2 regions of the Ktedonobacter sp. SOSP1-52 genome follow, and region 1 is predicted to be linked to the other one. Evidence: riboswitches for the same ligand, from Rfam matches in the RefSeq annotation. Region 1 holds a riboswitch; the other holds the start of a gene.
The links. A riboswitch is a leader RNA that binds a small molecule or an ion and turns the genes downstream of it on or off. The one in region 1 is predicted to bind cobalamin.

Region 1 (10,911 bases):
CCCTCACAAAAGGCACCGTTCCCAGCACGGGTATCCCCGCTCGCGCCTCCAGCATCCGCTCACCCTCCCGCCATAGCTCCAGGTCGCCACGAAACTTATTCACAATCAGGCCCTTGACGCGCTCACGCTCCTCGGGTTGAAGCAACATTAAGGTTCCAAGCAGCGAGGCGAAGATGCCGCCCCGGTCGATATCCCCCACCAGCAGCACCGAGGCATCTGCCCAGCGTGCGACGCGCATATTAACCAGGTCATAGCGCGCCAGATTGATCTCGACCGGGCTGCCCGCGCCCTCAATTATTACCAGGTCATAGGCACGACGCAGGCTCTCCAGGGCTTGCTTTACCACCGCTTCAAAGCCTGTACGCTGGCGATAATACTCAAGCGCCTCCATCGTGCTTAGAGGCCGCCCCAGCATAATAACCTGGCTACGCGAGTCTCCCTCGGGCTTGAGTAGAATAGGATTCATCTCGACTGTTGGCTCAATGCCTGCCGCCTCGGCCTGGACTGCCTGGGCGCGCCCAATCTCGCCTCCAGCGGGCGTGACAAATGAGTTAAGGGCCATATTCTGAGCCTTAAATGGTGCCACGCGCCAGCCCTGGCGAGCGAAGAGGCGACACAGGCCTGTGACCAGCGTACTCTTGCCAACGGTCGAGGCTGTTCCCTGTACCATGATGGTACGTGCTAATTCTCCCATAGCTCCTTCTCCTCACTCTGTAATACCCCTAACACTCCCACCAACCTGGACCATTCATATGCCTGCCGCGTAGCGACCCGTATATACCGTGGTAGGCCAAACGAGGTACAGTCGCGCACCAGGAGACCTCCCTGCAATAAAGCTGCTCGCAACCTCGTGGCCTTTCCCACGCGTACCAGCGCATAGTGCGTGCGCGTTGGCACCACCCTACATCCCAGGCCTTGCAAGGCTCCAAAGAAGGCCTCTCGCTCTCGCGCTAATCCTTGCAGACTATATGCCAGGTGCTCCCTGTCCGCGAGGACTGCTGTAGCCACTACCTGCGCGGCTCCATTGACATTCCAGGCTGGCAGGTTAGTTGCCAGCTTTGCTGCCAGTTCGGGAGGCGCCACAGCATAGCCGATCCTCAGCGCCGCCAGGGCGAAATCCTTAGTCAGGGAGCGCAACACAATCACCCGTCCCTCCTCCTGCACCAGCTCCAGTGCCGTCTCCTCTTCAGCGGGAAAGAGAAAATGGCGATACGACTCATCAATGACCAGCAGCGTTCCTAGCTCCGCACACACTCGAGCCAGCTCACGCAACTTCATCAGAGGTAGCCACTCCCCGGTTGGATTATTGGGATTACAGAGCCAGAATAATGCCGGGCGCAGCCTCCTCAACCACTGTATAACTTCGGGTATATCTACCTGAAAGTCATCCTCTTCCCGTAGTATACAATCGCTCACACTGGCCCCCACAGCCTGTGACGCCGCCCGATACTCGCCAAATGTCGGCATCAATTGCGCGACCGCAGCTCCTGGACAGAGAAAGGTACGCGCGATACTCCAGATAAGTTCGCTTGCACCATTGCCACATACTAACCACTCTATCCCTACCTGTTGAGCATCAATCTCATAACGCAATAGCGCACGTTTCAATGCGAGACAGGTACGATCTGGATAGCGCTCAAGCGCCAGGCCAGCTAAAGCCTGGCGGGCCACCGGTGAGGGGCCATAGGGGTTGGCATTGACGCTGAAATCGTGTATCTCCTCTGGGCACAAGCCCAGGCGCTCCAATTCTCCGTAATCCAAAGCGCCATGCACCGGCAGTTCGCGCCCGTCTAATTGCTCCTTTGTAGGTGGTGGATGTTGCTGCATCTAGCCTCTTCCTGCTTGCCTCCATATACGCACGACCAGCGCGAGCAGGAAGGCACAGGTTCCAACCCAGCAGGTCATACGCTCCGCCTGGACGATAACGGCGGGCGTTATGTTCCGCCTCTCCTCCCCAAGGATGTAATGCTCGACCTTCTCTAGACGCACGCCCAGCGCTCCCGCTGCCGCCGACATGGGATGCCCGGCGTTTGGACTCTCCGTCTTGCCTGCGTCACGGCGCCACACGCGCCATGCCTCTTTTCGCGATCCTCCATAGAGAGGCGCACAGGCGATGATGAGCAGCGCACTGAGGCGGGCCGGAAGCAGGTTGAGTAAATCATCTAGCCGCGCGGCAGCCTTCCCCAGATATTCATACTTACCATGATAGCCTATCAGCGAGTCAAAGGTGTTGACCAGACGGTAGAGCGCCGCACCTGGCAGGCCAAAGAGGGCATAGTACCAGAGAGGCGCGACAACCGAATCGCTCACATTCTCTGCCAGCGATTCAATTGCCGCCGCCGCGACCAGCTCGGGACTTAAGTGTGAGCGATCCCGGCTTACCAAGCTTCTTAACGCCTCACGAGCCTCCTCCAAGTCCCCCTGCTCGAGTGACATGCGTACCTGCACCCCCGCCTCTACCAGCATCCGCAAGGCAAAAAAAGGCTTCAGAGCCATTCCTATGAATACTGCCGAAGCGAGCAAGCCTACTCGCGCTCCTCCATAGTCTTTGGCCTTCTTCTCTATGCTTCCTATTAGACCTTGAAACAACTTCACCGGCACAAGAACCAGTGGAAAAGCTACCAACAACATGATGACGCCATACCTTAGCTGTGCCCCTTGGCCGCGAGGGGCACGACTCTCAAGCGCTCGAATAAGCCTACCATACCAGACGACGGGATGCACGCTGGCGGCTGGCTCGCCTATGAGGTCAAAGGCAGCCGCCAGCAAGAGCACCAGCGCTTCATGCACACTTCGTTGCCCTTTTGTCTCTGGCATGGGCTAAAACTCGATGCCCTTCTGGGCCTTGACTCCGGCGTCGTAGTGATGCTTTATATCCGTGATCTCCGAGACTGTATCGGCATACTCGATCAGTTCAGGGATGGCGTAGCGGCCTGTGATAACGATGTGCATCCCCTCTGGGCGCTGCTCCAGCACCTGGTGCACCTCTTCCCAGGCCAGCCAGCCGTATTTAAGGACATAGGTCATCTCGTCCAGCACTATCAGGTCATAGTCGCCCGAGAGGATCTTCAGTTTGCAGATCTCCCAGCCCTGGCGCGCCAGCTCTTTATCCTTCTCGATGTCCTTGGAGAGCCAGGTAAAACCATCGCCCAAAGGGTGAATCTCGATGCCTGCCTTGCGCGCCGCTTTCTCCTCGCCCCAGTTGGCTGTGCGCGCCTTGATAAATTGCAGCATGCAGACACGTAGGCCCTGGCCCCAGGCGCGGAAGAGCAGGCCCAGCGCCGCTGTGGTCTTCCCTTTGCCCTTCCCGGTGTTGAGAATGACCAATCCCTTCTTCTTCGCGCTCTTTGCGCGTTCGCGCCGGGCCGCATGGCTGGCGCGCTGGCGCTTCAGCCGCTCCTCTTCGCTTAGTTCTACGTCCTCCTCTGGATCGTACCCCTCCTCTATTTCCTCGTTGTGTTCCAGTTCTTCTTCTGTCATGACCACCACTCCTCGCGCCTGCGGCGCGTATTAGGGTGATGGGGGAGTGACTGGAGGGGCCGTTGGTCCCTCCAGTCACTCCCCCATCACTGACTCTTTATTTAGACTGTACCGGTACAGTAATCGGGGAGCGCACCGGGGAATTTGTCGGGGTGAATGATCTGGGCAACGCATTGTAAACCCTGCACGAGGCGCGGGCCAGGGCGCTGCATGATGTCAGCGTTGACACGGTAGACTTTGCGGTCCTTAAAGGCCTGGATGGTGCTCCAGTTGGCGCGCTTATAGACGCTATCAGGGGTGCCACCATAGGCGGGGTCTTCCGTAAGAATCACGATCTGGGGGTTGGCGCTCAAAACCGCCTCGTCGGTAACCTGGGGGTACCCTTCGTTGGCGGTATTGCTATGAAAGATGTTGGTGGCACTGGCATCTTGCAATAGTTCGTCACCAAACGAGCCGCCACCAAAGACATAGGGCTTACCAGGCGTGCTATCATCAACCTCGAGCAAGACCCTTGGCGCGGGGGTACCCGCAACCTTCTGCTCGATATCATCGCGCTCCTTCTTCAATTGCGCGACCAGGTCATTAGCCTTGGCTTCACTATAGGTCAGGCGCCCCACCAGCTGAATCTGGTCAAAGGTCTGGCTGAAATTTGTCAGGGAGAGGTCAACGATGTTGACGCCAGAGTCCTTAAGTTTGCTATCATATTGCTTGGTCAGCCCGCCAGAGGAGAGAACCAGGTCAGGCTTGAGCGCGATAATCTGCTCAACGTTGTAGCCCTGAGTGCTAGAGACCTTGGGGAGCTTCGCCAGGTCAGTGGGATAGTTTGTAAAGGCATCCACCCCAATAACCCTGCTTTGCAGGCCCAGTGCGCCCAGGATCTCGCTGGTGCTGGCTGTGAGCGATATAATGCGCTGGGGGGCCGCTTTAGGCATATTAATGGGTTTGCCGTAGTAATCGTTCGCCGGGGCCTGCGTCGCCGTGGGTGTGGCGGATGAACCTGTCTGTGTAGAGCCACTACAGGCCGCCAGCAGCGCGCAGAGCGCCACTAACATCAGGGGCAACAGACGATGGGAGATGACACAGGTAGACATGAGTCGTACTCCTCCAAATATATCAAGATAGACAACGACACTGCCCGTCGTCACCTCGCGCCCTTTGGAGGTATTGCAGAAGACATGGGGAAAAGGTTTCCAGCGTACGGCAGGAATCGCCTCGCAACCCTTCAAAGCCTCAACGCTGTTCCATGTACTCGCTCCTTTGACGCGAAGGATGAGATCGGCACTATTGGGCAGGTCTCCTGGCTTCTGGCTGCAAACGCTTCTCACCGACCTTCCCGCGCGCAACAGAACGCAGTGGTATGTTTATGCACCCCTTCTCGGGGCTGGTGAGTCGCTCGCCAGTTACAGTAGCGCGACTGCGCCGGACTCGCACCGGCTTCCCTATTCTGCCCGCTATAGCTCTGCGGGCCACCCAATGTGTTTGATGTGTATCAACAACAGGCTCTATTCTACCACCACGGGGGCGTGGCACGCAAATGCTTCAGTTCCAAAGGCAGACCAGCCACGAGCAAGTACACGCGCTCCGCGGCCTCCGCCAGGTGCTGATTGACCCTTCCTAACCCATCGCGATACACGCGCCCCAGAGGGGTATCTGGCACCAACCCCAGGCCCACCTCATTCGAGACCACCAGCAATGTTTTCCCTGAAGGAAGCTCTCGCACCGCCTCCAATAGCCGCTCTACCTCGCCCAACAACTCCTGGTCAAAGAGCGTGCCAGGTTGTGCGATCTCACCCTCGCAGACTACCCCGCTCTCACGAAAGAGCCAGTTGGAGAGCCAGAGTGTCATACAATCTAACACAAGCACATCGGCCACCTGCGCCCCCTCGCGCACCGCCCTCGCCAGGTCCAGCGGCTCCTCAATCGTCACCCACTGCTCCGAGCGGTCGGCGCGATGCCGGGCGATGCGCTCGCGCATCTCCTCATCGCTCGCCATGGCCGTGGCGATAAATGCCACTTCTCGCCCGCTCGCCTCGGCTATACGCTCGGCGAAGGCGCTCTTCCCACTACGCGCCCCACCCAGCACCAGTACCAACCGCGGACGCTTCTCATCGCTACTCATCAAATTTCTTCCCTCCTAAATCCCTATGCTTACTTTCATGATATACTGAAGCATATCACCATTTCCATATTCCAACATCTCAAAAAGAATAGATCTACTATCAAAGCAACCATCCCGATTGCATAGGTGCACCACACCTCAAGCGCTAGAGAGGATTTCCCAGGCATGAAAGGGCATAACCATATCGCCTTTAGCCTTGCCGCAGCCGCTGTCGTCAACACGCTCATCTTCGACGTTACGCACCTCTCAATGGCTGGTAGCCCGGTCAACCTGGCCCTCACAGAGCAGCTTCTCCCCCTGGCCTCACAATCGCTCACCTTCACCGATCTCCTCTATAAAAGCGCCTTCTATGGCGGGATCGTGCTTGGCTCGGTCGCGCCCGATATCGATCATCCCAAGAGTCTTATCAGCCATCTCTTCCCCTGGGCCAGCCGCATCGTGACCAGTTTCTGCAAGCATCGCACACTTACCCACAGCCTGCCTGGTATTGTTGCAGCGACCATCTTCTGGGGCATCCTGCTCGCGCTGGGACTCGGTCTCTTCAATGCCGCTATTTTCTCCCTCTCTGCCGAGATGATGCATGCCGCCTTCCTCTTCTACCTCGCAACCACCCTTGGTTGCCTCCTACACAGCTTTGAAGATACCATGACCTTCGCTGGCATCCCCTGGCTCTATCCCCTCTCCAGGCGTAGTCAGCGCTTCCCCTTCATCCACTTTCGTTCCGGTAGCCTCACTGAGTACGCCGTCGTACTCTTCTTTATTGTGCTCGTAGGCCTCGGCCTACTCTACCACCTCTTCTTTGTCTAGTTCAAACACGGGCTGAGAATCTATCAACCATCTGGACATTGACCCAGGTCAATATGATACTATTATCAACATTGACGTTCTCGTCCATAACCTGCTCTACGATGAGCTAAGAAGAGATGGTTTATCTTGAAAAAACTGAGTCTGCCTTTGGCAACGAACTGGTTGGTAAAAGAACGGAATATGTCCCTCTCTGTCGAGAAGGATGGCAAGAGCGAGGAGGGCTGGATTCCCGCGTCAGTACCTGGTACAGTCCACCAGGCCCTGCTTGATGCTAAGCGCATTCCCGATCCGTTCCAGGGTACTAATGAGAATGATATTCAGTGGATCGGCGAGCGTGACTGGCTCTATCGCTGCTCCTTTACGCTTATAGATGATGTCCAGGCCGCTGAACATGTTGTGTTACACTTTGAAGGCCTGGACACCTATGCAACGGTCTGGCTCAATGGCGTGGAGATCGCGCGCAGCACCAATATGTTTGTGCCCCTACACGTCGAAGTCACTAACCTGCTCCGCCCCGGTCAGAATGAGCTCTTGATTAATTTTGAGTCCGCGCTCAGACTGGGTCAAACCCTGGAAGCCCAACATGGCAAGCACACATCCTGGAACGGCGATAGTAGCCGCTTATATGTCAGAAAAGCGCAATATCACTATGGCTGGGACTGGGGTCCAATCTTACTTACCGCAGGCCCCTGGCGCGCTATCTCGCTGCTCGCCTATAAGAGCCGCATCGTCGATGTGTTGTCTCAGACTGAGGTCAGCCCCGATCTAGAAAGCGCGCTGCTCTCTGTCACCACAGATATTGAGCTTGGTGGCACAGATCCTGCTAATGTCTCATGCAGTGTCAGTATCTATGATTCACAGAATACGCTCGTTGGCGAGCAGGAACTTCCTGGCACGACCCTGGAACTTCTGCCTGACCATGGACAATATCGTCTACAAGCCAGACTACAGATTGTCCAGCCACAGCTCTGGTGGCCACGTGGATATGGCGCGCAGCCTCTTTACCGCCTGGTGGTAACGCTTCACGATGAGCAAGGCAGTACCCTGGACCAGCGCGAGATACGCACAGGACTACGCCGCCTGGAGCTGAGCCAGCATGCTTTCTCCGATCAACCAGGGAGCTCGTTTTACTTTACCATCAACAATACGCCTATCTTCTGTGGGGGCGCAAACTGGATACCCGCTGATTCACTGACGCCGCGCATCTCGCCCGAGCGCTATCGTGCCTGGGTGCAACTGGCGGCGGATGCTAATATGGCCATGCTGCGCGTCTGGGGAGGTGGTATCTATGAAGAGGATGTCTTCTATGATGCCTGCGATGAACTTGGTATCCTGGTCTGGCAGGATTTCATGTTTGCCTGTGGCATGTATCCCGCGCTAGACTGGTTCCAGGCCAGTGTCAGGGCGGAGGCCGAGGCTGCTGTTCGGCGCTTACATCATCACCCCAGTATCGCACTCTGGTGCGGCAATAACGAAGATTACCTGATCGCATCTTCTCAGGGACACTATGATGCCACGTTCGAGGGTGACTTTACCGCCATTCAATTCTCCGCCCGTGAACTCTACGAGCGCGTACTCCCCGAGGTGTGTGCCCGCCTCGATCCCTCACGCCCCTACTGGCGCGGCAGTCCCTATGGTGGCACCAATGGCAATAATCCCGAAGTAGGTGATCAACACGTCTGGGATGTCTGGCATGGTTTTATGAGGAAGTACCAGGACTACTCCAGCCTTGGAGGCCGTTTCATCAGCGAATTCGGTATGCAAGCCACACCAGTTCGCGCAACGATTGAAGCCTTTACCTCAGCAGAGGAGCGCTATCCACTCAGTCGCACCCTGGAGCACCATAATAAGGCTTCTGACGGATCACGCCGCCTGGCTGTTTACCTCTCCGATACGGTGCGCAATCCGGCCGATCTTGATAGCTACATCTACGCCACCCAACTTGTCCAATCGGAAGCACTCTGCTCAGGCATCCAAGGTTGGCGCCGCCAGTGGCAGGGACCGGGCAAAGAGTATATCGGAGGCGCCCTGGTCTGGCAGATCAATGACTGCTGGCCCGTCACAAGCTGGGCCATGGTCGATTACTACCTGCGCCCGAAGCCTGCCTACTACAGTGTGCGCCGCGAGCTGGCTCCTATCGTCGTCGGTCTCGCCACACAGGATAAGCAACAGGCCGCCGTCTGGGCCGTCAACGCCACGCAGCAGCCGCTCGATGTCCACCTGGCCCTCCAGTGGTGGACCCTCGAAGGCGAGCTGGTCGACGAACAGGACCACGCCTACACGCTCGCGCCCAATCAGGCGACCGAGCTGCAAACGGCCCCCTTTGCGACCACTACAGGCCACATCCTGGGCGCACGTCTGCTTCAGGGAGACCAGGTTCTGGCACAAGCCACCCTCTGGCCTGAACCTTTCAAATATCTCACCCTGCCCGAACCCGGCATCCATGTGGAACGACTGGGTCCGGACACACTCTCGCTGCAAACGCAGCGCCCCGCCAAGGGCGTCTGGCTCACAGCCGAGGACGGGGTCAAATGGAGCGACAACATGCTCGATCTCCTGCCAGGCGAGAGCTATATCCTTAAGGTCGAGGGCCTGAAGCACGACAGCGTCATTCACATCGATTGGCTCCGCTCGTAGTGATGACACATAACCCAGGAGAAAGGAGTGCCAGCGATCGCTGGCACTCCTTTCTCCTGGGCTGAAACTCTGCCCTCCCTTCCTCGCTTTTGCAAATTTGGCATGCTTTCCTCTCTTCTCTTCTGAAAAAGAGCCCCTGGGAAGGTGGTTACCCTGCCTGAGACGCTCCACTGCGGTTGTGTAGTACGCTTGCTCACTGTTCGCCTCGCTGTGTAGGTCCTCCCGACTGGAAGGCATGGGACATCACGCGGTTATTCTGAAAGGCACGGATCTTCCATTGTCCATCGCGCTTGATGAGAACAGTTGTATTCACCGATTGGCGGTCAGCGGGAACCTCTGACTGGCCCTCCAGGCGCGATGTGCCACCTCCAATGATCAACGCAACCGTGGGAGCCAGGAACTTCACTATTGGCCGTACATTCCCGTAGCCTTCCAGTTGAGAGCCTTTTAGAGGACCATCGAAGAGAAGCTGGTGTAGGCGGGCAATGACTTCTCTACTATGACTATGCGTTCCCATGACATCGATATAGTCGGCATCCTCGGTAAAACATTCGCCATAGCTCTGCCCATCGCCCCGGTTCCAGCAGAGCACAAGCTGTTGCAACACGTTTTGGATCGCCTCCACGTCAGTAGAAAAGGTTGTGTTATCATCTGTATGAGTCATTTTTTCTGCTCCTTTATTTATCGCATTTTGGGCGGAGCAAGTTCTGCCCCTACAGTTTTGCCCCCAACATAGCATGTACACATCATACAAATCTATGGTAGAATAAGCCGCGCCAACCTAATATCTAGTTCAATCTAGATATTAGGCATATCTAATAATATACACGGAGGACCGGTTTGTCAAGTAGTAATTCAACACCTCGCTTGGAGCGAGAGAAACTCATTGAGGCCGTTATAAACGCGAGCCGTGAGAGCAGCACGATGGCGGTCTTTTTCCATAGCATTATCGCCGAGCGTTCAGGACTGGGAGCAACCGAGGAGAAGACACTTTCGCTCCTTGAGAGATTGGGACCGTTGACCGCGGGCGAGATCGCGCACCACACTGGGCTGACCACACCCTCTGTGACCAGCCTGGTTGATCGCCTCGAAAGCAAAGGCTTCGTGAGTCGGATACGGGATACCCAGGATCGACGGCGCGTCATCGTGGAACTGAACAAGACACAGCTCGCGGAAATGAATAATGTATTCAACACATTGCGGGAGAACTTCCACGACTTTCTTGATGTTTATAGCGACGAGCAACTGGCAACCATCGCGGACTTTCTCACACGTTCAGTCCAGCGTTCTCACGCATTCATGGCAAACTTGGCACACAAAGACTAGGCCGACACTACTAATACAGAAGCGTTGGAGACCATTACAACTCAGGACGCCCATGGTTAGTTTACTCACTGTGGATACCTTGTGATGGGAGCTGAACCCGTTTTGTCAGAGGAACAGCTCTTTATAGCTCAAGCCTTCTGATCATTGCTCTGGCGCGTAAGATCCTCTAAACGTAGCATAAATATACATCATTCCAATTTACTGGTCCTTGACATTCTCATGACTAGTACTGTATAGTACTAGTCATGAGAAGCACATCGAATCGTGATCAGGTCATCAAGGTAGGGGCCGAGCTATTTCTTGCTCATGGCTTTACTACCACAAGTATGGATGACGTGGTCAAACAGAGTGGCGTTGCCAAATCGAATATCTACTATCATTTTCAGAGCAAGGACGAGCTGGCCCTGGCTGTGCTAGAGAAGCATATCGCTTCGCTGCAACTGCTCTTCCGCCAGTGCGTGCTTGAAAACAAGGACGACACACTTTTACAGAAGCTACGAACGTATACCGATGGGTTGATCGCTGAACTTGTAGAGCGCGAA
Region 2 (10,911 bases), on a different contig from region 1:
GTGCGCTCTCCTATCGAGAAATAGAGCAGTAAGCCGATAACAAGAAGGTATAAGCCATAAATTATTGCAGGGAGTAGCGATAGCCAGCAAAGTGGAGAGGGCCGCGTCTCTCCCCCAGAGGCGGGTATCGCTGCTCTTTGCGTTGCAAGATAGATGCAAGGAGCAGGCAACCCAAAGAGCCTGTTTCAGTCCCAAGGAGGCTTCCTACATGGATCGTCAAGAGGCGATTGAGTTTCTGCTTGATCACTACGAAAATCCGCGCCACAATCATGCTGTAGAGCAACCAGATGTTAGCCTGAGCGGCGGTAATCCTGGTTGTGCCGACGTGATCACTATGCAAGCTCGTTTTGGGCAGGATGGCAAGCTGGAGGATATTGGCTGGGAGGGCGAGGGTTGCACCATCAGTCGGGCCGCAGCCTCGTATGTCACTGAGCTGGTTGAGGGGTTGACCCCTGAAGAGATTGAGGCCCTTAGCTTTGAGGACCTGATGGATCAGCTTGGGCGCGAACTGGTCATGACGCGCCCGACCTGTGCTACTCTGGCGCTAGGAACACTTAAGAAGGGCGTGCATGAGTATCATATGCGCGAGCGGGCGAAAGAGTAGCCTGTTTGCAGCGCACTGCTACAAGCAAGAAGCATAATCAAAAAAGGCACGATTCACTGAGGAGGAGAGGGCGGATGACGAATGTGGATGAGTCGTGCCTTTTGGCGTTAGCTTATAGTTCATACTCTATGCGCCATTGTGCAAGCAACTGCAATGCCTGTTGAAGGAGTTGCTGGTGCTGGAGATCATTGAGCCAGCGACTCACGCCTGAGGGATGAGGAAGGGGCAAGAAGAGAGTGCCATGATGTTCGCTATAGGTGCCAATGAGATCTTCGAGCCTCGTTTTTCCAAAAAAAGTTTCAATCGCCATGGTTCCCACCAGGAGCACGACGCGTGGCTGAACGAGGCGCAGTTCGGCGTCGAGAAAGGGGCGACAAAGCTCAGTTTCCTGGCGCGAGGGCTTGCGGTCGCCATTGCCACGGGGATTTTTCCCTGGATCACAGTGTGTGAGTGAGCTCAAATACGCATGCTCATAGAGATAGCCCGCGGGGAAGCCTGCTTGCTCTAGCCAGCGTTGGAGAAGAAGACCTGCCGGACCACTCCAGGGTTTATTATTGGCGACTGAGCGGTGTCCAGGAGCCTGTCCAATGACGAAGACCTGGTCGGCTACCCGACCGCTGACGATAGGTTGGGCGCAGGGAATATAGCCTGCCTCCTGGCAGCGTCGACAGGCCTTGATCTGTGTTTGCAGGACCTGGAGTTCCTCTTGCCTGGAATGTAATGTATTAGTTGGATCCATCTTCATGGGCGGTCCCGGTCGTAGTTAGCGTTGGCTTGCGTTGTAGATTTCCAAGATGCCGATATTGCCCTTGATAATAGAGCAGTGGAGATGGATCTGCATGCTGGCTAGAGCCATTCTGCCCATTAGCTATGGCTGCATCATAGTGCTGGTCAAAGCCATCCTCCACGAAGAGTGTGCGCTCGGCCGTTCCCATTGCCGCGACCTGTCCCAGAAAAATGCTGTGATCACCACCAGGATATTCCGCGACGACGCGTGCATCAATGAATGCCAGCGTTTTGTCGAGAATAGGCGCACCTGTTACCGCGGTATGATGCGTCGCGTTACAGAAAAAGTCGAAGCGCTCAGGGCTTGAGGTGGCAAAGCAGTTGGAAAGCTCTTCTTGCTGTTGCGTCAGCATGTTGACAGCAAAGACTTTGCTATCGCGAATCAGGGGGAGTGTTTGACTTTTGAGATCCACACAAATCAGAATCAGGGGCGGCTCAAGCGAGACGGAGCAGAATGCGTTCACGGTTAAGCCGCCCAGAACCTCTTGATGACGCGTCGTGACGACGGTAACGCCAGTGGCAAAGCGACCCATTACCTGTCTAAAAAAAATTTTTTCTAATGCCATTAACTTATCCTCATAAAGCATATATATGTGCTAAGCATGCCTGCTGGCTCTTCATTGAACGCGGGTAGTGGCTCTTCTTCCCTGTCATGAAAGCGATGACGCTGCTCCCAGCTGCCAGGATGGCTACTTCTGACTAGTTGTAGTATCCTGCCTGCCCTGATTCTTGTCAACTGTACCTAAGTTCAGGCACCCACGTTACTTCCGGGCATGAGACCTCATGCATTGACACAGGTAAAAATGATTGCCTATACTTAATTATTCGTATCAAACCTGGTACTTTCGTAGTTCTCGTCGATATGATCTTATTCCGAAACCCATCCCCATTCAGGGACAAGCCTTCACTTGCGTGTCTAGCGCTTCGCGCTCAGGGTTTTCGGATCAGAAGTATGTGTTGTTGTGCTGTGAAAGGGCGTGTGCCTATGGAAGCAGGCAGCAATGCGCAGGGAAGATGGTGTGAAACCGTCGCAGTCGCGCTACTGTAACTGGTGAGTTGCTCTCCCTCTTCGTAAGAGGTTATGCCACTGTCTAGCAGATGGGAAGGCAGGTAGAGCCGCGCTATAAGCCAGGAGCCAGGATACCTGTATTCGACCAGGACAGAGAGGTTCCTTCGCGTGTAAAAAGGATCTCATGAAAACGCTTTTTCCTGTCTCTCCTAAAGAGAGCCTGCCTATGCCGCCTCCTGTAGGGCATCGAAGGTCATCGGCAGTCGTCTATGGCCTGCTTATCGTCCTTTTGCTAGCTGCAATGTTGCTAGCGGTCAGCCTTGGCTCGACACCTATTCCCCTCGTTACAATTGCACAGGTGATCGTGAATGGAACGGGTCTATTTCATTTTCAGCCCACCTGGGATCCCAGCGTCGAAATTATTATCTGGCAGTTGCGTATGCCCGTGGTGGTGGGAGCGGCCCTGGTGGGAGCCGCGCTCGCGGTCGCAGGCGTCCTTTTTCAGGGGCTTTTGCGTAATCCCCTGGCGGACCCCTTTCTTATCGGTACCTCGTCAGGCGCGGCCCTGGGGGCGACCATCTCCTTTGTCTTGCCGGTCGCGGCGCTCTATGATACCTTCTTTCCCCTCACGGCTATCCTGGCGTTTATAGGGGCGCTTGCGACGGTGCTATTTGTCTATAGTATCGCACGCGTGGGCGGTCGGACTCCTGTAGTGACGTTGCTGCTGGCGGGTGTCGTCGTTAATTCGGTGATGGTGGCGTTGCAGACCTTGCTTTTGACGCTCTTCCCACGTAATGACTTCTCCTTGCAATCGCTGTTTAACTGGCTCTCCGGTGGGATCGCGGTCACTGGCTGGTGGCAAGTTCTGCTGGTGGGGTTGCTGGTCCTCATCGGGTTACTTGTGGCCTCGCGCCTGACGCGTGTGCTGGATGTTTTTGCGCTTGGGGAGGAGAGCGCGGCCTTCCTGGGTTTGCATGTCGAGGGCTACAAATTTCTCCTGGTTATGCTGGCCTCACTGATTACCGCTGCCGCGGTCTCTATTAGTGGCCTGATTGGCTTTGTGGGGCTGGTTACTCCGCATGTCATGCGCTTATTACTTGGTCCACGGCATCGCGTTTTGCTGCCCGCCTCAGCGCTGGGGGGCGCGATCTTTCTTGTAATCGCGGATTTGCTGGCGCGGACTCTGATTGCCCCGACCGTGCTCCCTGTGGGCGTCTTTACCGCCCTGGTTGGTGCTCCGTTTTTCCTGTTTCTGTTGCGTAGGCGAAGGAGGGAGTATCAATGGTAGCGTTCGAGAATGGACATCAGCAGCAGCTCCTTGAGGCACGCCATGTCTCCTTTGGCTATAGCGAGCAGGCGTTGTTATATGATGTCTCCCTTGCGGCTTCTTCGGGAGAGATGATTGCTCTTTTAGGTCCTAACGGCGCCGGCAAAACTACTTTGTTGCGCTTACTCAGTGGCGTCCTGCGTCCACAGCGTGGAGATGTTCTCCTCCAGGGGCGAGCTGTGCATGCCTGGGGACGGCGAGAGGTTGCGCGCCGCGTGGCAGTGGTACCCCAGGACTTGCAGATGCCCTTTGCCTTTACCGTTGGGCATATGGTAAGCATGGGACGCACCCCCTTTCAATCCACGTTCTTTGCCTCCTCCACCAAAGAGGATGATGCAATCGTGCAGGAGGCAATGGAGACCGCTGGCGTGGGAGATCTGGCCCAGCGCGTCTTTAATGAGCTTAGCGGAGGCGAGCGACAACGGGTGATGATCGCCATGGCCCTGGCTCAGCAGCCATCTGTCTTATTGCTCGATGAGCCAACGGCTCACCTGGATATCAGGTACCAGATCGAGACCTTAGAGCTGGTGCAGCGGTTGCACCAGCAGCGTGGAGTGACAGTGATTGCAGCCATCCATGACCTGAACCTGGCGGCGCGTTATTTCCCACGCTTGCTGCTCTTTCAGCGTGGAATCGTTGCCGATGGCTCTCCAGCGGAGGTGCTGGCACCTGCCCTGCTCAAGAAGGTCTATGGTGTTGCCGTGCAGGTTGGAATTATGCGTGGCTCCGTCCACCTGAGCGTTCTGCCGCCGGGCGAGGAACCCAGAAATCCGCAGAAGGAGGTCAACTCCCGGATCCATGTCATCGCCGGAGGTGGATCAGGCGAGGTGCTGATGCGTGCCCTCGCTGACGAAGACTACGCCTTCAGCGCGGGCGCATTAAATGTTGGCGATAGTGATCATACCCTTGCGCTGCGCCTGGCTGACGAAGTCGTGACCGAGCAACCTTACGCACCGATATCTGAAGCGTCGCTTCAACGGGTCCGTCGCGCCTTGCAGCGCGTCGCGTTGCTGATCCTCTGTCCCGTGCCGATTGGTCCAGGAAACCTGGCTTTAGTGCAAGAGGCTGTGGCGGCAGCCCAGAGCGGTATTCCGGTGCTGTTGCTAGAGGCGCCAGAGTCTCAGGAGAGCGTTTGCGTGTCTCCTACTCCTGGAGATGAACACTCACCATCATGGGCGGCGCGTGACTATACAGGGGGCCAGGGAGCTATGCTGCTTGAAGAACTCAAGCGCCTGGGTGCGGTTACACTTCCTACCGTACAGGATGTGTTGGAGTGGTTACGCCAGCACCTGGCCGGTGAGGCGTTTACAGACGCGGCCGACTCGGCTGCGCTGTAGGGTGATTTAATAGCTAAACAAAATATTGACATTTAGGGATATTTATGGCATTATATCCCTATGAGATTAAGTGCCTATGCGAAACAAATGGGTGTCACCTATAAGACGGCGTTCCGTTGGTGGAAGGCTGGCAAGCTTGACGCCTATCAACTGGATACCGGAACCATTATTGTTCGTGATTCCGCCACCGTGCAAGATACGAAGCAAGTGGCGCTCTACGCTCGTGTGTCCTCTGCCGATCAGAAAGAGGATTTAGAGCGACAAATGCAACGGCTCAAAGACTATGCTGCCGCACATGGCTATCAGGTGACGAAGACCGTTAGTGAGCTGGCATCGGGACTCAATGAGAAGCGCCCCAAGTTGATGAGGCTGCTTACCGATCCAAGTGTTGGTATTGTGGTCATTGAACATCGGGATCGACTTACCCGCTTTGGTTTCAACTATATTGAGCAGTTGATGCAGATGCAAGGTCGGCGCATCGAGGTGATCTTCCCAAGTGATACCGATAACGACTTGGTCGATGATTTCATTGCCGTTATCACCAGTATGGCAAGCCGTATCTATGGACGACGTCCTTCCAAACGGCGAGCGGAGAAGATGAAGCACTGCGTTGAGCAGGCCATGCAAGAAGAGGATGCGTAACATGCAGGTGAGTCGAGGCTACCGGGTGGAACTAGATCTCAACAATGCGCAAGTAACGGCATGCCGCAAACATGCCGGTGCTGCTCGCTGGGCTTACAACTATGGCTTGCGCCGCAAACAGGAAGCCTACAAGGCGGGCGAGAAAACGCCCACCGCCATTGACTTGCATCGAGAGATCAACGCCCTTAAAACCTCCACACCCTGGATGTATGAGGTCTCAAAATGCGCCTTTCAAGAGGGATTGCGCGACCTGGACGAAGCCTTTAAACACTTCTTTCGCAAGTGTCGTCTGAAGAAAGAGGGCAAATGGAACGGCAAGTGTGGGTATCCCAAGCTCAAAAACAAGAAAAAAGCCATCGGCTCAGCACGCTTTACCGGAACGATGAAGGTCTATCCTGATGCGATCCAGTTACCGCGCCTGGGACTGCTCCGGCTCAAAGAGCGTGATTCCCTTCCCATGAATGAGAAGGTCAAGAGTGCCACAATCAGCGAAAAGGCTGGACGCTGGTATGTTTCCATTGTGGTCCAGACCGAGCAAGCCGAACCAGCAGAGGCAACTGGTCCAGTCATTGGCGTGGACCTGGGACTCAAGATGCTGGCAGTGGTCTCGGATGGACGCACTTTTGCCAATCCCAAGGCCCTCCGCAAGAAGCTCAAGGCCTTAAAACGGGCTTCTCGTCGGCATTCGCGTACAAAGAAAGGCTCGAAGAACCGCGAAAAAGCCAAACACCGCTTAGCGCGATTGTACGCACGGATTGCCAATGTTCGTCAAGACGCCCTGCACAACGTCACCTCAGCATTGGTAGCGAAAACCAAGCCCGATGCTGAACGCCCGTCGATGATCGTGCTAGAGGACCTCAACATCTCAGGGATGCTCAAGAATCGCAAACTCGCCAGAGCGATAGCGGATGTCGGCATGCATGAGTTCAAGCGTCAAGTGCTCTACAAGGCGGCGTTTGCAGGTGTACAGGTCAAACTCGCCTCACGTTGGGAACCCTCATCGAAGACATGTCATGCGTGCGGATGGGTGAAAGAAGACCTGACGCTTGCGACCCGCGTGTTTGTGTGCGAGGACTGTGGCATGGTCATGGATCGGGACTTGAACGCCGCGTATAACCTTGCCGCATTAGCATAGCAGAATTTTCGCATGTACCGTGAGTTACACGGGAACAATGACGCCTGTGGACATCATGTCAGACTGAGGACCCTCAGCAGTGGTGGCGGAAGCAGGAACCAGACATCAGTTATGGCTTGTCCATAATTGTCTAAGTTCTGGATAACGGAGAACCTTATTCTGTGGTCGTAGAACAGATTGTTGGAGGGTGTCTCTACTTTTGTAGAGAGACACCCTCTAGCATGTTATATGTGCCCCCCCTTGCATTTCATGCCTTCTCCCCATATACTTGCTGTAAGTTTTTCCAAAAGTGAGCCTGTGTCAAAGGACAATCGGCTTTATTGAGGTACTTCGCCTTGTTGAATGGGGCGGCTACTCTTTGTGCAAGTACTTCATAAGCGCTATGGGTTGTCTCGCTACCTCGTCGCCAGAAATAAGGTCAAAAACAAGGATACATATGTATGGCTGAAGAACAAAGAACGGTCACGTTGCGCCTACCATCTACCTTGAGCGCCTATAGTGGTGGGAAGAGTCAGATTGCCTTGCAAGCGAGCACTGTCGAAGAGCTATTAGCGCAGCTTAAGCAGCACCATCCAAGTATTTGGGAGTGTTTGTGTACAGAGCAGGGACAGGTAAAGCAGCACGTTACTATTTTTGTCAACAACGAAGTGATCCGCGATACTGGTAACCAGCAAATCTCCTTGAAACCGGGCCAGGAAGTTATTGTCCTACCCACGTTTGGCGCCTAAAAAAGCTCTGGGACGCCTTTGGGTCCATTCTCTTCCAGATGAGCATGATATACTCTGTATAAAGTATTTGTTCTATGCAGATTTTTGTTCATTTGGGATTGATGCATGAAAAAGGATGGATATCAGGAACCGCTGGCGCGGGTCGCTGTAGAAGCTGAGATAACGACCCGCGGTGTTGCTTTACCCCCTTCAAAGCCCCCCAGTCATTGGAGTGTGCTACGCAATCGTAACTATGCCTTACTGTTTTGGGGACAACTTATCTCCGCTGCGGGCACACAGATGCAGATTGTGGCTGTTTCCTGGCAGGTGTATCTGTTGACGCACTCCGCGATTGCACTTGGTATTATTGGCTTACTACAAGCGATTCCTCGCTTACTCTTTTCGCTGGTGGGAGGTGTGCTGGCTGACATCATTGATCGTCGGAAGATGCTGCTGGTAATTGAAATAAGTATGGCCAGTATGTCAACACTCCTGGCGCTGTTTACGCTCTCGGGGGCCATCAATGTCTACCTGGTCTATGTGATTGTCCTCATCTCGGCCTCGGTCTCAGCCTTCGAATTTCCTGCTCGTCAGGCGGTGGTACCAACGCTTGTGCCTCGTGAACAGATCGCCAGCGCAGTCTCGCTCAACTCGGTCATGATGCAGCTTACCTTTGTCATTGGTTCCGCCTTTGGCGGCTATGTCATAGGCTGGCTGGGCGTTGTGGCTACGTATTGGCTAGATGTTGCCACGTACTTTGTGGTGATTGGCACTTTGCTTCTCATGCATATTCCACGCGTGGCCGTGGAGAAGCGCCCTCAATCTGGCTGGAAGGCTCTTGGCGATGGGATACAATTCCTGCGCGCCCATCCCATTATCTTAAGCGTGCTCTCGATTGATTTCTTTGCCACGTTCTTTGGCTCTCCCAAGGCCCTGCTTCCCGTCTATGCCAACGATATTTTGCATGTGGGCGCGCAGGGGCTTGGCGTACTGGTAGCAGCGACCTCGCTTGGCGCGGTGGCCCTGACGCCGCTGACGGGGATCATCAACCGTATTCTACGGCAGGGGTTAGGCGTCGTGGTCGCGGTGTTGGGCTGGGGACTCTGCATTGTAGGGTTTGGTTTCGCTCCCGGACCACTCTGGCTCTCGACGCTTTTGCTGGCTGGCGCTGGCGCGGCCGACATGGTCAGTATGATTCTGCGTGGCTTAATTGTGCAGCTTATAACGCCGGATGAGTTTCGGGGGCGTATCAGCGCGGTCAACGCCATGTTTGTCATTGGCGGACCCATGTTGGGGCAGTTTGAGTCGGGTGTCGTCGCGGGCATCGCCTCGCCGCAACTCTCCGTTATCAGTGGTGGTGTGGCCTGTATTGTGGCAACGCTGGCAATTGCCTGGCTGGTGCCCTCCCTTTTACGTGTCAAAGTCGAGTGATATAGTTGCACCTATTTTGGCTTGTGGGGGCTTGGGGAAGGAGGACTGCTCTGGGCATACACCTGTTTAGCAGTATACTCTCCTTCCCTATTTTTATGGCATGTGAAAAACGACGTCGCACTTTTTATAGCCTATTTTGCTGGCATGCTTGTGTTTTGTGTGTGCTTCGTAGATAATTGGATGTAGATGTGTATGTTGAGGAAGGATGTGTTTTATGCTGGCGATGGCTCGAAGTTGTTCGGTTGTTGGTCTGGATGGTGCATTGATTGAAGTCGAAGTGGATGTCTCCAATGGGCTGACGGCTTTCTTGATTGTGGGTCTGCCGGATGCGGCGGTAAATGAGGCCAGGGAGAGGGTGCGTTCCGCGATCAAAAATAGCGGGTATATGTTTCCTATGAAGCGTCTGGTGGTCAACCTCGCCCCGGCGGATCTCCGCAAAGAAGGCCCCTCGTTTGATCTCCCCATCGCGATCTCGATCCTGTATGCGAACGGGCAAATTGATCCTGTGAGTGGGAATGGCGATTTATCCCCCTATTTGTTCCTGGGAGAACTCTCGCTTGATGGAACGGTTCGCCACACGAATGGGATTCTGCCCATGGTTGCCCTGGCGCGCGAAAAGAATATTCAAGCGGTCTTTGTGCCCGCTGTAGACGCAAAAGAGGCCGCATTAGTCGAGAATATCACCGTCTATCCGGTTGAGAAACTAGCGCAAGTGATTGCTCATCTCAATGGGCAGAAGCTTATCGAACCCTATGCCTATGATATCTCTTTGCTCAGACAGGCAAACGATGTCGAGTATGCACAGGACATGGCCGCCGTACGTGGGCAGGAGCATGTCAAGCGCGCGCTGGAGGTCGCAGCCAGTGGCGGACACAATATCCTGCTAAGTGGCCCTCCAGGATCGGGAAAGACGCTCCTTGCGCGTTCTGTCCCTTCTATCCTGCCCCGAATGACGACTGAAGAGGCCCTCGATGTCACGCGCATCTATAGCGTGAGTGGTATGCTGCCCTCAGATATGCCCCTGGTGCTACAACGTCCCTTTCGTTCTCCCCATCATACCGTGAGCCACGCAGGTCTTGTAGGTGGTGGTCGTCTTCCACGCCCGGGCGAGATCAGCCTGGCACATCGTGGTGTGCTCTTCCTTGATGAACTGCCCGAATTTGGCCAGAATGTTCTGGAGGTGCTTCGCCAGCCCCTGGAAGATAAAGTGGTAACCATCTCGCGCGCCCAAGGTACCATCACCTATCCCGCCAACTTTATGTTGATTGCAGCTATGAACCCGTGTCCCTGCGGATTCTTCAGTGACCCTATCAAAGAGTGCGTCTGTTCGCCGACGGCAATTGCGCGCTATCAGAAGCGCATGAGCGGTCCCCTATTGGATCGCATTGATATTCATGTTGAGGTGCCACGCGTCGACTACGAGAAGCTCTCTGAGAAGCGCAGTGTGGAATCCTCTGCTGTCATTCGTGCACGTGTCCAGGAAGCACGCGAGCGTCAATTGAGGCGCTTCGCAGGTTCAAGTTTTACCTGTAACGCGGAGATGGGACCAGCCGAGGTGCGTGCCTTTTGCGAACATGATGAGGCGGCTGAGCGCTTGATTAAAGCAGCGATGCAGCAGTTGCATCTCTCGGCTCGCGCCTATCACCGCGTTTTAAAACTGGCGCGCAGTATCGCTGACCTGGCTGGCAGTGACATCATTAGCGCGACCCATATCGCTGAGGCCATTCAGTACCGCCCCAAGATAGGGCGCTAGCCATCGCTTTTTATGATAGATTGAACATACTTATGGCTGGTTCTCGACGCGTGCAGTGAACCAGCCATAAGCTACAGTATATTTTCTCTTCTGCTTGTCCTACAATTACTTTGGTAGGCATTCCTGGGCGAAGAGGCGGAGCGAAGTGAGTTGAGCGGCGTCTTGCAGGAAGATGATCAA

Region 2: it holds a riboswitch for cobalamin, as region 1 does, so the genes downstream of both, JMJ16_RS31120 (iron ABC transporter permease) here and JMJ16_RS47425 (ABC transporter substrate-binding protein) in region 1, are expected to answer to the same signal.

Annotation. Positions count from the first base shown of each region.
Region 1 covers NZ_BNJH01000006.1:512,529-523,439, reverse strand. Annotated here, with positions in the region: gene JMJ16_RS47445 (cobyric acid synthase) at 1-694, opposite strand, end outside; gene JMJ16_RS47440 (histidinol-phosphate transaminase) at 682-1,827, opposite strand; gene cbiB (adenosylcobinamide-phosphate synthase CbiB) at 1,828-2,817, opposite strand; gene cobO (cob(I)yrinic acid a,c-diamide adenosyltransferase) at 2,821-3,480, opposite strand; gene JMJ16_RS47425 (ABC transporter substrate-binding protein) at 3,582-4,571, opposite strand; cobalamin riboswitch at 4,750-4,969, opposite strand; gene cobU (bifunctional adenosylcobinamide kinase/adenosylcobinamide-phosphate guanylyltransferase) at 4,988-5,599, opposite strand; gene JMJ16_RS47415 (metal-dependent hydrolase) at 5,765-6,406, shown strand; gene JMJ16_RS47410 (glycoside hydrolase family 2 protein) at 6,533-9,043, shown strand; gene JMJ16_RS47405 (SgcJ/EcaC family oxidoreductase) at 9,237-9,707, opposite strand; gene JMJ16_RS47400 (MarR family winged helix-turn-helix transcriptional regulator) at 9,884-10,369, shown strand; gene JMJ16_RS47395 (TetR/AcrR family transcriptional regulator) at 10,615-10,911, shown strand, end outside.
Region 2 covers NZ_BNJH01000003.1:1,330,454-1,341,364, forward strand. Annotated here, with positions in the region: partial or broken gene JMJ16_RS31100 (sulfurtransferase) at 1-24, shown strand, start outside; gene JMJ16_RS31105 (iron-sulfur cluster assembly scaffold protein) at 209-604, shown strand; gene JMJ16_RS31110 (uracil-DNA glycosylase family protein) at 717-1,349, opposite strand; gene JMJ16_RS31115 (flavin reductase family protein) at 1,330-1,956, opposite strand; cobalamin riboswitch at 2,398-2,536, shown strand; gene JMJ16_RS31120 (iron ABC transporter permease) at 2,584-3,687, shown strand; gene JMJ16_RS31125 (ABC transporter ATP-binding protein) at 3,681-5,063, shown strand; gene JMJ16_RS31130 (IS607 family transposase) at 5,124-5,705, shown strand; gene JMJ16_RS31135 (RNA-guided endonuclease TnpB family protein) at 5,707-6,840, shown strand; gene JMJ16_RS31140 (MoaD/ThiS family protein) at 7,281-7,568, shown strand; gene JMJ16_RS31145 (MFS transporter) at 7,674-8,978, shown strand; gene JMJ16_RS31150 (YifB family Mg chelatase-like AAA ATPase) at 9,193-10,731, shown strand; gene JMJ16_RS31155 (LLM class F420-dependent oxidoreductase) at 10,837-10,911, opposite strand, start outside.